DNA from 2 places in the Actinoplanes sp. NPDC023801 genome. Region 1 is predicted to be linked to the other one. Evidence: riboswitches for the same ligand, from Rfam matches in the RefSeq annotation. Region 1 holds a riboswitch; the other holds the start of a gene.
The links. Region 1 has a riboswitch for cyclic di-AMP ahead of AB0G04_RS21545 (hypothetical protein). Riboswitches for the same ligand answer to the same signal wherever they lie in the genome.
Positions count from the first base shown of each region.

Region 2: it holds a riboswitch for cyclic di-AMP, as region 1 does, so the genes downstream of both, AB0G04_RS12615 (NlpC/P60 family protein) here and AB0G04_RS21545 (hypothetical protein) in region 1, are expected to answer to the same signal.

Region 1 covers NZ_JBFAAI010000011.1:219,069-226,002, forward strand. Annotated here, with positions in the region: gene AB0G04_RS21540 (glycoside hydrolase family 65 protein) at 1-1,791, shown strand, start outside; gene AB0G04_RS21545 (hypothetical protein) at 1,850-2,872, opposite strand; cyclic di-AMP (ydaO/yuaA leader) riboswitch at 2,877-3,010, opposite strand; cyclic di-AMP (ydaO/yuaA leader) riboswitch at 3,217-3,433, shown strand; gene AB0G04_RS21550 (hypothetical protein) at 3,432-4,466, shown strand; gene AB0G04_RS21555 (ABC transporter ATP-binding protein) at 4,528-5,298, opposite strand; gene AB0G04_RS21560 (ABC transporter permease) at 5,291-6,187, opposite strand; gene AB0G04_RS21565 (TetR/AcrR family transcriptional regulator) at 6,374-6,934, shown strand, end outside.
Region 2 covers NZ_JBFAAI010000005.1:148,445-155,378, forward strand. Annotated here, with positions in the region: gene AB0G04_RS12595 (AAA family ATPase) at 1-856, opposite strand, end outside; gene AB0G04_RS12600 (DivIVA domain-containing protein) at 1,178-1,897, shown strand; gene AB0G04_RS12605 (epoxide hydrolase family protein) at 2,036-3,100, opposite strand; gene AB0G04_RS12610 (MarR family winged helix-turn-helix transcriptional regulator) at 3,154-3,570, shown strand; gene AB0G04_RS12615 (NlpC/P60 family protein) at 3,727-4,716, opposite strand; cyclic di-AMP (ydaO/yuaA leader) riboswitch at 4,733-4,857, opposite strand; gene AB0G04_RS12620 (M56 family metallopeptidase) at 4,998-5,906, opposite strand; gene AB0G04_RS12625 (BlaI/MecI/CopY family transcriptional regulator) at 5,903-6,259, opposite strand; gene AB0G04_RS12630 (cytochrome ubiquinol oxidase subunit I) at 6,333-6,934, shown strand, end outside.

The sequences.
Region 1 (6,934 bases):
GACCGCCCGTTGCAGGGCGAGGAGATGCTGGAGCAGCCCACCGGCGGCATCCTGGTCCACCGCACCAAGGCCAGTGACCTGCGGATGGCCGCGGCCATGGAGCACTCGGCGGAGACGCCGGGCCGGCACGCCATCACCACCGAGGGCCACCCCGACTGGTTGCGCACCACGGTGGCCTGCCGCCTGGAGCCCGGCCAGAAGCTGCGGGTCGTCAAGCTCGCGGCGTACGGCTGGTCCAGCATCCGCTCACTGCCCGCACTGCGTGACCAGGTCGGCGCGGCCCTCGCCAGCGCCCGCCTGGACGGCTGGGAGGGCCTGGTCCAGCAGCAGCGGGACTACCTGGACGCGTTCTGGGACCACTCCGACGTCAAGGTGGAGGGCGACCCGGAGGTGCAGCAGGCGGTCCGCTTCGGGCTGTTCCACACGCTGCAGGCCGGCGCCCGGGCCGAACAGCGCCCGATCGGCTCCAAGGGCCTCACCGGGCCGGGCTACGACGGTCACACGTTCTGGGACGCCGAGACGTTCGTGCTGCCGGCCCTGACCTACACCCAGCCCTCCGCGGCGGCCGACGTGCTGCGCTGGCGGCACTCGACGCTTGACCTGGCGCGGGAGCGGGCGCAGACACTCGGCCTGCAGGGCGCCGCGTTCCCGTGGCGGACCATCCGCGGCCAGGAGTGCTCCGGCTACTGGCCGGCCGGCACGGCAGGGTTCCACATCGCGGCCGACATCGCCGATGCGGTCCGTCGTTACGTGCAGGCCACCGGCGACTACGACTTCGAGCGGGAGGTCGGCCTGGAGCTGCTGGTGGAGACCGCACGGCTGTGGCGTTCGCTGGGGCACCACGACCGGCACGGGCGCTTCCACATCGACGGCGTGACCGGGCCGGACGAGTACACCGCCGTGGTGAACGACAACATCTACACCAACCTGATGGCCCAGCAGAACCTGATGACCGCGGTCGAGGCCTGCAAGCGGCACCCCGACCTGGCCCGCAGGCTGGGTGTGGACGACGAGGAGGCGGCGTCGTGGCGGGACGCGGCGGCTGCCGTGCACATCCCGTACGACAAGGAGCTCGGCGTCCACCAGCAGTGCGAGGGCTTCACCCGGCTCCAGGAGTGGGACTTCGAGAACACCCCGCCGGAGGGGTACCCGCTGCTGCTGAACTTCCCGTACTTCGACCTGTACCGCAAGCAGGTGATCAAGCAGGCCGACCTGGTCATGGCGATGTACATCCGGGGTGACGCGTTCACGCCCGAGGAGAAGGCACGCAACTTCGCCTACTACGACGCCCGGACCGTACGGGATTCGTCGCTCTCCGCCTGCATCCAGGCCGTTCTGGCGGCCGAGACCGGGCACCTCGAGCTGGCCCACGACTACCTGGGCGAGGCCGCCCTGATGGACCTGCACGACCTGCACCAGAACGCCCGGGACGGCGTCCACGTGGCGTCCCTGGCCGGTACCTGGATCTCGCTGGTCGCCGGCCTCGGTGGCATGCGTGACTTCAACGGTCAGCTGAGCTTCGCCCCGCGCCTGCCCAGCCGCATCAACAACCTGGAGTTCTCGCTGCTCTGGCGCGGCCTGCGGCTGCGCGTGAACGTGACCTCCGACGAGGTCACGTACTCGCTGCGCAACGGTGGCGGCCAGGCCCGCCTCACCCTGCTGCATCACGGCAAGGAGCTGGAGGTGACCCAGGTACGCCCGGTGACCATGCCGATCCCGGCCGGGGTGCCGGCCGGCCCGGCACCGGCTCAGCCGCACGGGCGGGCGCCGGTGCGTCGCGCGGTGCACTGAGCACGGACGAAAGAAGGCCCGCCCCCTTCCCGGGGGCGGGCCTTCTCGCTGTCTGCCGTTAAAGCATGGAGACGTGTACGTGGTCAGTGTGCGCACTGGCCCCGTGGTAGTCGCTCCAGCCGTTGGCCGGGAACCAGATCTTCCGATTCCAGATCACGTAGTAGATGCCGAGCCGGTCGCCGTTACGAACCAGGAACGCCATCAAGTCGTTGCCGTACTTGAATTCCTTGTCCGTGTCGTAGCTGGAGAAGCCGCTCTTCTGAAGGGACCAGTCGCAGGCCCGGCCCTTCGGGTGTTCGTAGGGGCCACCGGGCCGGTAGCAACCGACGAACATGTTGAAGCCGGCCTTCTTGGTCTCCTTGTACATGTGCAGGGTGCGCTTGGTCACACAGCCGCCGGTGGTGGGGTCCTTCTCGGTGCAGCCCTCGGAGGAGAAGCCGCCGCTGGAGTTGCGCGGCGCCGGAGCCGCGTCCGGCGAGTCGGCAACCACGAAGCCCTTGGTGACACCCTTGCCACCGACCAGCGCGAACGCGTCCGCGGCCTGGTCCTTCTGCTTCTTCATCAGCGCGGCGTCCTGCTGCTGCTGCTTGACCTCGGCATCGAGACGCTTCTTGCTCTCAGTGATGGTCCGGACGGCCTGGTTGAGTTCGTTCAACTTGGCGTCGTGCAGCCGGTTGATCTCCTCGAGCGAGACCGCCTTCTCCATGAAGTTGGTCGACGAGTTCGATTTCAGCAGGTAGCTGACGGTGCTGAGATTGCCCGTCATGTACTGCTGCTTGGCGATCTGATCGACCTCAGGGATCAGCGCGTTGCGCCGGGCCTCGGCCTGCTTGATCTGATTGGCCAGCTGCGTCTGCGTCTTCGTGGACTTCTCCACGGCCGCCTTGGCAGCGACATATCGCCGGTTTGTGGATTCGATCACATCGGAGAGAAGCGCGTCGTCATCCTGCTCCTGCTCTTGAGCAGTGGTCGAGGAACCGCCGGGCTCGGCCGAGGCCGGAGACGAGGGCGCCATGAGCATCACGGCAGCCGCCAGCGGTGCCAGGGCAAGAATCAGCCACCGGCGGGGACTTGCGGTCATCAACAGTTCCTTCCGTGTCACCGCCGACCGAGTTAGCTGACGGGTTCGGGACGGAAGCAATCCCTACCGCAAACTGCGGATACACCCCAGTGACCTGGTTCCCCGGCTCGCCTTTCGGCGATTGGGCGGCGGCCTGCCGGCAACTCGGGGGCGGTGCCGTCCTGGCAGGACCGGCGGTCAGCTTACCCGAGATATCGCCGTGGATCAGACCCGAGGAACGGCGAAAAGTGTTACCGATCAACGACTTTCCGTAATTCTGTCACCGTTCGTGTCGGGGTCATTGCCAGCTGTGCGAGAACTGTCGATCTGTCGATCGAGTAGGTATGGTCGGTGCGGTTCCCGTATGGGTGCCGCCGCCTAATCGCCGTAAATGGCGAGCCGGGGATCCAATGATGTGACTTATTCGCGACGGTGCGGACGCCGTCACCGACCCGCCGGGAGCGAAGCTCGGGGCAGGTCGTGAACAAGCCGCATTCCCGGGGTGAATCCGCGCACAGCGGTAGGGATTTCCTTCGTCCCGAACCCGTCAGCTAACCCGGCCGGCGGCCGACGGAAGGAAATGCCTGTGCAGCAGAACACTGCGCGGCGATTAGCGGCGTTGCTGGCGCTGCTCGTCGCCGCGTGCGGACTGGCCGTTGCCCCGACGCCGGCCACCGCGGCCCCCCGGTTGTTCGCCGCCCCCGGCGACTCAGGTGACGACGGTGAGGGCGGATCCGCCTCCCTGATCGACAAGCTCGAGAAGGCCTCCAAGGGCTTCGTCGAGGCCAAGGCCAAGCTGAAGACGTCCAAGGAGCAGCAGGCCAAGCTGACCGCCGAGCTCAAGCGGCTGGACGCCGCCCTGGGCCCGCAGCAGCAGGCGCTGGACGAGATGGCGGCCCAGGCGTACGCCACCGGCCGGGCCGGCCCGATGGCCGCTCTGATCAACTCCAGCAGCCCCGAGGGCTTCCTGGACAAGGCCGAGACACTGGCCGTCGTCGCGGCCGACCAGAACCGCGCGATCCAGGATCTGAAGACCACCCGGGAAACCCAGCAGAAGGCCAAGAGCGCGATCGACATCGCCATCAAGGACCAGCAGAAGCAGGTCACCGTGATGGCGAAGCAGAAGCAGCAGGCCGAGGCCGCGCTGAAGGCCGCGAACCAGGGTGACGACGCCGGTTCATCGTCCGACGGCGGCGGCAGCGCCGACGCGGCGCCGGGCCCGGGGGGCGGCGGTTGCAGCGAGACCGACCCGACCGGGACGGGCGGCTGCGTCACCCCGACCCTCCTGCACGCCTACAAGGAGGCCCGTGCCGACGGGTTCACCCGGTTCACCAAGTGCTGGCGCACCCAGAACAGCGGTGAGCACCCCAAGGGCCGGGCCTGCGACTTCTCGTCCGAGAAGGGCACGTTCGGCGGGGATGCCACCGGAGCCGACAAGACGTACGGCGATCGGCTGGCGAACTACTTCATCAACAACGCCGACGATCTCAACGTGCTCTACGTGATCTGGTACCGCCGGATCTGGCTGCCGAGCAGTGGCTGGAAGTCGTACAGCGGGGCGGGCGGCGACCCGTCCAGCGACCACACCAACCACGTGCATCTGTCGGTCAACTAGCAGCGCACACGAATGGCGCGCACCGCTGACCCAGCGGGGCGCGCCATTCGTATGAGGTCGCCTACCGGCGGGAGAAGGCCTCGTACTCCTTCATCACATCGGCGGTCGGGCCGTCGGCGCGGATCTCGCCGGCCTCCAGCCAGATGCACCGCTCACAGGTGTCCCGGATCGACTGCTCGCTGTGGCTGACCAGGAAGACCGTGCCGGCCTCGCGGCGAAGCTGGCGGACCCGCTCCTCGCTGCGCTTGCGGAACTTGGCGTCACCGGTGGCCAGCGCCTCGTCGATCAGCAGCACGTCGTGCTTCTTCGCGGCGGCGATGGAGAACCGCAGGCGGGCCGACATGCCGGACGAGTAGGTCCGCATCGGCAGGGTGGAGAAGTCGCCCTTGTCGTTGATGCCGGAGAACTCGATGATCTCGTCCTTGCGGGCCTTCACCTCGGCCGGCGTCATACCCATCGCGAGGCAGCCCAGCTCGACGTTGCGGTCACCGGGCAGCTCGTTCATCAGGGCCGCGTTGACGCCCAGCAGCGAGGGCTGCCCGGCCGCGTAGATCGCGCCACGGGACACCGGCAGGAGCCCGGCCACCGCCCGCAGCAGCGTCGACTTGCCCGAGCCGTTGGTGCCGATCAGGCCGATCGCCTCGCCCTTGTAGGCGACGAAGCTGACGCCCTTGACCGCGTGCACCTCGCGGATGTTCGCGTTCTTGCCGCGGGTGGCGAGACGCTTGAAGCTGGCGACCGGGCTGGTGCTGCCCGCCCCGGCCTGGTGGATCTTGTAGATGATGTGGGCGTCGTCGGCGACGACGGTGGGGACGCGCTCGTTGTCAGCCACGGCCGTAACCCTTCTCTCCGCGCCAGAAGTAGACGTAACCGCCGATGCCGACGACAGCCGCCCAGAGCGTCGCCTGGATCCACAGCACGGCTGGAGGGTTGGCCAGGGGTGCGCCCTCGAGCAGCGCGTGGCGCATCAGCTCGATGAAGATCAGCATCGGGTTCGCCTCGACCACCTGGAGCTGCCAGCCGGACAGCACGTTCCGGAACATGGTCACCGGGTAGAGCACGGCCGAGCCGTACAGCCAGAACCGCATGATGAACGGGACCAGCTGGCGGATGTCGCGGAACTTGGAGCCGTAGCGCGCCATGAACAGGCCCAGGCCGGTGTTGAAGACCGACTGCAGGAGCAGGGCCGGCAGGACGAGCAGCCACTCGAGGGTGAGCGGCTCCCCGGTCACCAGCACGATGCCCATCAGCACGACGAGGGCGACGATGAAGTTCCGGGTCTCGACCACTACGGCGGACAGCGGCAGGCTGGCCCGTGGGAAGTGCAACGCCCGGATCAGGCCCAGGTTGCCGACGATGGTGTTCTGCCCGGTCTGGACCACCGACTGGGTGAACTGGAAGACGAAGACCCCGACACACAGGTACGCGATGAAGTTGTCCATGCCGCGGTCGGCCTGGAGCACCAAGCCGAAGATCACGTAGTAGACCGCGGCGTTGATGATCGGCGTCAGCACCTGCCACACCGCGCCCAGCTTGGTGTTGCCGAGTGCCGAGGTCATCTTGGCGCTGGCATGGGCTGCGATGAAGTGCCGGTAGGCCCAGAGCTGCCGGGTGTACTCCGGGAGGCTGGGAAGCCGTCCGGAGGCGCTCAGGCCGTTACGCCGGGCCAGCTCCTTGAGGGAGAGCCCGGCGTCGGCCGAGGCGACCGCCGTCTCTGTCATGGGGTGGTGCTCCGATCTGGTCGGCCCTTCGGGCGCGGCGGGATCCGATGCCTGATGCGAGGACACAGAAGCAGCATGACAGGCTCCCGGCCGTGCCGATGGAACGGGTTCGTATCGACGTGGCTGTGACGGTAGCTGACCAAACGGCGGAACGCAACCGTTACGTCGTAGCGCTATAGTGACTGTGTGGCGACAATCAAGCGCGCACCTGCCGGAGCGGCGGTGCTCCGAGGCGACATCACCGTGGCGATCCGTAACGCGGTCATGAGCGAGCTGGCGGAGGTGGGTTACGGCAGGCTGTCCATCGAAGCGGTGGCCCGTCGTGCCGGCGTCGGCAAGACCGCGATCTACCGTCGATGGAGCAACAAGCTCGAGATGGTAATGGAGATAATCTCGGCTGTCGCCGAACGGAAGGTTCCACTTCCGGACACCGGAAGTTTCTCCGGCGACCTCGCACTGCTCCTTCTGATCGTCAGCACGGCGCTCAAGCACCGGATGGCCTCGCAGATCATCCCGGACCTGATGGCCGAGGCGGCCCGCAACCCGCAGATCGCGGAGACGTTGCAGCGGGCCCTGCGGACCCATCAGCAGGCGGTCGGGGAGAAGCTGATCGGTCAGGCCGTGGCCCGGGGCGAGCTTCCCGAGGGCACCGACCCGGACGTGGCCGTCGACCTGATCCTCGGCCCGCTCTACTGGCGCCTGGCCGTGGCCCGCCAGCCGATCGAGGACGACTACCTGGAGAAGTTC
Region 2 (6,934 bases), on a different contig from region 1:
CCACACCGTCGAGTTCGGTCAGCAGCTGGTTCACCACCGTACGCATCGACGACTGCAGCTGACTGCGTTTGTGCCCGAGCGCGTCGATCTCGTCGAGGAACAGTACGCACGGCGCGTGCCCCCGTGCCGACTCGAACAGGTCGTGCAGGTTCCGCTCGGAACTGCCGATCCACATGTTCAGCACGTCGGTGATGCTAAGGCTGATGAACGCCGCGCCCATCTCACCGGCCACCGCACGGGCCAGGAACGTCTTGCCGCAGCCGGGTGGCCCGTAGAGCAGCAGCCCGCCCCGCAGGCTCTTGCCGAACAGGCTGCGCAGCTTCGGGTTGCGCAGCGGCCCCAGGAACGACACCTCGAGACGCTTCTTCACCTCGTCCATGCCGCCGACGTCGGCAAGCGTCACGGTGGACCGCTCCACGTCGAAGGCCCGGTCGGCGTGCCCGCGTACCGGGTCCGGCTCGCCGTCGGCCCGCGTGAACCGGGGTGGCACCACGTCCCCGAACTGCTCCTCCAGGGCCGCCCAGTCGACCCCCTTCGCGGCGGGCGGCGGCGGTTCGGTCCCGGTCGGCGGTTCTCCCGGATCTCCGGACCCCCGCGCCGGTACGGCCGGAGTCGCGTCCGGGTCCTCGGAATCCTGGGCCGGAACGGCCGGGGCGGCGCCGCCCAGCGCGCGGGCCATCAACTGCTGGGCCGCACTGTGGCCGGGCTCACGTGCCAAGATCTGAGCGGCGTGCCCGATCGCCTCCGCGCCCCGGCCGGCCGTGACGAGCATCTCGGCCAGGTGCAACCGCAGCGTCAGATCGTCCGGCTGCGACTCGACGGCAGCGGCCAGGCTGTTGATCAAGGCATCGCTCATGACAAGCGATTATGCCCCGGTCACGCCCCGGGTTCGGCCCCGCCGCCCGGCCACCGGCGGCGTCCCGACGAGTGGCCCGGCCGGGGAAATGTTCGGCGCACCGGGCGATCGCCGGTGACCTGCCGTTACGCGGACGATGCGGTAGGCGTTACCGGTGATACCGGATCGGTTCACCGTGAGTGGGGTGACAGATGCGGATACGATTCGCCGGCGCGCCTGTTCACGCCGGGAGTCCGGCTGCCGCCCGAGGGCCGGGCTTCGAATCGGCGCTGTCGTCCAACGACGTCGGATCGACCGGAACCGGCGGGAATCGAGGTCACCATGCCGATCACTCCGGCAGACATCCACAACATGGATTTCCGGAAACCACCGATCGGTAAGCGGGGGTACGACGAGGAGGAGGTCGACGCCTTCCTCGACGAGGCCGGCCAGGAGCTGATCCGGCTGATCGAGGAGAACGACCGCCTGGCCGAGCGGCTGCGCCAGGACCGCGGCGCCCCGGCCGACCCGGCGGCGACCACCGTGCTGAACGGCGAGGTGTCCGAACTCGCGGCGCGGCTCATGCAGCTGCGTGAGGGTCTCGCGCGGGCCGAGCAGGAGGCGCGCGACGCGCAGGCCCGGCTCGAGCAGGCGCGGCGCGAGGCTCGTTCCGCGCCGCCGGAGGTGCGCGGCAACGGCATGGCGGGCGAGCCCGACGACCGGGTCCTGATGATGGCGCAGCGCACCGCCGACGAGCACGTCCGTGACGCGCAGCGGGAGTCCGACCAGCTGCTCGCCGACGCACAGGTCCGCGCCGAGCAGGTCACCGGTGAGGCCCGCCGCGCGGCCGGCGCACTGGAGGCCGACGCCGAGCGGCAGCACACCGAGGCGATGGACGACCTGGCCCGGAGCCGGGCCGCCCTGCTCGAGGAGATCGACAACCTGGGTCAGCTGGCCGTCGACTACCGGGCGGCGCTCGGTGACCACGTCGTCCGGCAGCTGCACGACCTGGAGGGTGGGCCCGGCGTGGCCGGTCCCGCAGGGCTGCCCGGCCCCGCCTGACACCCACCCACCCCCCGGTTGTCGCACACCGTTGTCTCAGCGCAGCTGAGACAACAGTGGCGCACAGCCGGGCCTTTGCGGCTGGACTGTGCCGCTGTTTCGGGGGCTGCTGAGACAGCGGTGCGCGACAGCCGGGGGTCAGCGGTTTGTCAGGGTGCGGAAGAACTCGGTCACGTCGGCGGTGTAGAGGCCGGGCACCTCCAGGGCCGCGAAGTGGCCACCACGGGGGTACTCGGTCCAGCGGGTGATCGTCTCGCGCTGCTCGGCCAGCGGGCGGATCGACTGGACGATGTCACGGGGAAGAACCGCGACGGCCAGCGGGACCGGGCAGGCCGGGAGCGGTCCGCCGAGGCCGCTCTCCTTGATCAGACGTGCGGCCGAGCCGGCGGTACGGAACAGCCAGTGATGGGCGATGTTCGCGACGATGCGGTCGTCGGGGACCGGTGTGGCCGGGTCGGCCCAGGTGTCGAACTTCTCGGCCATGAAGGCGAGCAGTCCGGCCGGTGAGTCGTTGAGGGCGTACGCGGGGGTCTGCGGGGTCGCGGCGAACAGGATCTGGTGCGGGTGCCGGTTGGCGGCCAGCCGCATGGTCCGGGCGAGACGGTCCTGATCCTCGGGTCCGAGCCCGTCCGGGGAGCCGGGTGTCGGCAGGTAGTTGACGTGCACGCCGATGACCCGCTCGGGAGCGACCGTGGCGAGCAGCCGGGAGATGCCGGAGCCCCAGTCGCCGCCCTGGGCGCCGTAGCGCCGGTATCCGAGCCGGGACATCAGTTCGGCCCAGGCCTCGGCCACCCGCTGGATTGCCCAGCGGCCGCCGGTCGGGCCGGAGAGCCCGAAGCCGGGGATTGCCGGGGCCACCACGTGGAAGTACTCGGTGAGCGGTCCGAGCACGTCGAGGAACTCCACCGTGGAGCCGGGCCAGCCGTGGGTGAGCAGCAGGGGCAGGGCGTTCGGGTCGGCGGACCGGGCGTGGAAGAAGTGGACGCGGTCACCGCCGATCTCGGTGACCTGCTGCGGTACGGCGTTGAGCGCGGCCTCGTGGGCGCGCCAGTCGAACTCGAGCCAATGCCCGGCGAGTGCGCGCACCCGGGCCACGGTGATGCCGTACTCCTCGGGCGCTTCTTCGGGCCATCGGGTACGGGTGAGGCGCGCGGCCAGGTCGTCGAGGTCGGCTTGCGGGACGTGCACCCGAAAATCGTTCATACGGCTAACGTTAGTCCGACTAACGTTAGCCCGTCGAATGATATCGTCGTCACGTGGATCACCTGCCGAGCTGGCTGCTCTCCCAGACCGCCGTGCACGCGCACCGGCTCGTCGCCGGCGGTTTCGCGGCCGCCGGGGCGAAGGGCTGTCACTACCGGCTGCTGGCGTCGCTGATCACGGACGGCCCGGCCAGTCAGGCAGCGCTCGGGCGGCGCACCGGGATCCACCTGAGCGACCTCGTCGGAGCCCTGAACGAACTGGAGTCGGCCGGTTTCGTGGAGCGGGCACCGGATCCGGCGGACCGGCGGCGCAACGTGGTCGTGGTCACCGCCGCCGGGCAGGAGCGCGGGGCCGAGCTGAGCGGACGGGCGGATGCGATCCAGGACGAGCTGCTGGCGCCGCTCTCGGCGGGCGAACGGGAACAGCTCACCGGCTTGCTGCGCAGGCTGTTGGAGCACCACAGCCGGTGACGGATCGCTCAAGCTCGGCGGTCGCGTGTCCCGCCGGGGCGGACCGCCCGGCTCGCGGGCGCGGGCCGGTTACCTTCGTGGCCCGTACGAAATGTGGCCCGTACGAAATGAAGAAAGGCCGCCGTCCGAGGACGGCGACCTTTCCGCATGGGGTTTCTAGGCCGGGCGTCGATAGCCCGCGATAGGTCCCCGGTCGATGGTGGCCATCCGCACGTGGTCGCCCGTGCGCGGCGCGTGCACCACCTTGCCGCCGCCGATGTAGAGGGCGACATGGTGCACATCGGAGTAGTAGAAGACCAGGTCGCCCGGCTTCAGCTCGCTCCGGCTCACCGCCCTGGTGGAGCCCCACTGATCCTTCGTGTAGTGCTCGAGGTGCACGCCGACCGCACCCCAGGCCTCCTGCGTCAGGCCCGAGCAGTCGTAGGTGTTCGGGCCGTTCGAGCCGAAGACGTAGGGCTTGCCGATCAGGTCGCACGCCTTCTGGGCGGCGCGGCCGCCCTTGTCGTTCGTGTACGCGACCGGGCAGGGGCCGGTGCGCAGCTCCCCGTCGCTCGCGTCGACATCGCCGTAGGCGTCGAGACGGAGCTTCTGGAGCTTGGTGATCTCCTTCTCGATCGCCGTCCTCTTGGTCGCGAGGTCGGTGTCCCGGACCTCGATCTCGGACTCCAGCTTGTCGACGGTCGCCTTGTCGGCGGCGTACTTGTCGCGAAGCTTGGCGACCTCGGCGATCGAGGCCTTCCGGTTGGCGGACAGCTGATCGAGAAGCGTCAGCTTGTCCACGAAGCCGGTCGGCGAACCGGTCAGGATCATCGCGTTCATGGTGCCCGGCGGGCCCTGCATGTAGGCGTCGACCGCGAGACCCTTCACCTGGACCATCGCCTTGTCCACCTGGGCCTGCAGCGGGGCGAGGGTCTTCGCCAGGTCCTTCTGCTGCTTGCGCAGCTTGACCAGCTTGGCGTGGGTGCCGTTGTAGTCCTCGATGACGGGCTCGAGCTCGTTCCACTCCTTGTCGATCTTTTTCTCGATCTCCGCGGGGGAAGGCTCGGCATGGGCGACGGCCGGTCCCGTGACCAGGATGCCGGCCGCGGCCGCCGCGCACAGCACGATGCGCACGAGGCCGGCGCGACGCGCGCCAATCCGTTTCACGCTGGTGCGTCTTCCTTTCTTCCCGTTCAGCCGCCGACCGGGTTAGCTGACGGGTTCGGGCGGGAAGTCTGCCCGGCCGCGTCGCCGCGGCTTCACCCCAGGTGCTCGGTTCCCCGGCTCGCGATCAGGCGATGGCGCGATTAGGCGGTGGCTCGCCAGATCGGCCGGGTGACCGATGGGGGGCTGGTCGAACCGGGGACCACCGTACTCGGATCAAGGCGGCAAATGAAGGTCGCACACCCCGGCGAACTGTACGCACGGTTAAGTTCACGCTGGGTGGTCTAAAACGGCCAGCTGTCCATGGCCCGCGCCAGCCAGGGCACCACCACGATCACGGTGGGTAACACCAGCAGACCCGCCGCCCCGGCCGCGGCCGCCACCGTGAGGACCGCCGAACTCCGCTCCGGGCCGTCCAGCCGGGCCAGCCGGCGACGCCGGGATTCACCCTCGGGGTCGGCGGTCACCTCCTCCGCCAGGGGGACGGCGTCGGCCAGGCGGGCCAGCGCGGTACGCAGCGGCGCCGTCCCCGCCCGGCGCCGGGCGGCGTCGTCGGCGACCATCTCGAGCAGCAGGTGCACGGCGTCCAGCGGCGCCTTCGACCGCAGCGGTCCCGGCACCGCCCGGTAGAACGCGGTGAACGACTCCATCACCAGCTCGTGGTGGTGCCGCAGGTGGGCGCGTTCGTGGGCGAGGACCGCGTCCACCTGCTCCCGGTCGAGCACGCGCAGGACCCCGTCGCTGAGCACCACCCGCGGGTGCCGGCCGGGCACGCAGTAGGCAAGCGGCAGCGGGCCGTCGAGCACCCGTACCTCCTCGCCGCCCAGGTCGTCGTGGCGTTCCACCCGGTCGAGCAGGTCGACGAGCATCCGGTGCCGGGCGCGCCGGGCCCGCGCGCGGTGGCTGACCCGGCCCAGCGAGATCAGCAGCCGGATCACGATGACGGCGGCCACCGCGAGGGAGAACAGCAGGGCCGCGACCACCTCGGGATGACGGGCTCCGGCCTCGCGGGACATCTCCTCGGGCGCGGCCAGCACCACGCCGAGCGCGCAGAGCACGGCGGTGAGCGTGAGCGACTGCCAGAGCAGGATCGCGGCGACCGGCGCCCGGTCGGTCCACCGGGCGTTCGCCAGCAGTCTCGGCGCGGCCAGGGAGAGCGTCAGCCCGAGGGCACCGAGCAGGAGGGCGGTCACCGCTCGATGTTACGGGCGGCCTTCTCCATCGCGGCCCGCAGCGCCTCCGGGGGCAACTGCCCCATGAAGTACGCGAGAGCGGCGTCCCGGTCGGGGGTGGCGCTGAGCGCGTCGAGCATCACCCCGGCGGTCATCTCCTCGCGGGTCTGCGCCGGGGCGTACCGGTAGGCGCGGTCGGCGCGCTGCTGGGTGACCAGGCCCTTCTTGGCGAGCCGGTCGAGCACGGTCATCACGGTCGTGTACGCCAGGTCACGGTCCCGGCTGAGCAGCTCGTGCACCTGCCGGACGGTGAGCGGTTCGCCCGCGTCCCACAACTTCGTCATGACCTCGCGTTCGAGATCGTTCCTCGCCATGTGACCCACTCTACTTCACCGTGTCGTACTACGCGTCGTAGTATCTACTACGAAACGTCGTAGAGGGGCTGCCATGGACGTGCTCGACCTCACCCGGCTGCAGTTCGCGGTCGTGACGATCTACCACTACCTGTTCGTGCCGGTCTCCATCTCGCTGTCCGCCACCGCGGCCGGGTTCCACCTCGCCTGGCTGCGCACCGGCCGGGACAAGTACCTGCACCTGGCCAAGTTCACCGGCAAGCTGCTGATCGTCACGTTCGCCGTCGGTGTCGTCACCGGACTCGTCCAGGAGTTCCAGTTCGGACTCGGCTGGAGCTCGTTCGCCCGGTTCTACGGCGACGTCTTCGGACCCACCCTGGCCATCGAGGGCATGCTCGCGTTCTTCCTCGAGGCGACGTTCCTGGCCCTCTGGTACTTCGGATGGGACCGGCTGCCCCGCCGCCTGCACGCCGCCACCATCGTGATCGTCGCCGTCGGGACGCTGCTCTCGGCGTACATCATCCTGGCCGCCAACTCGTTCATGCAGAACCCGGTCGCCTACGCACTCGACCCGGACACCGGGCGCGCGCACCTGACCAGCTTCACCGAACTGCTCACCAACGAGGTCGTGCTCGCCGCGTTCCCGCACACGATCGGCGGGGCCGCGATGGCCGGCGGCGGGCTGCTGCTGGCGAT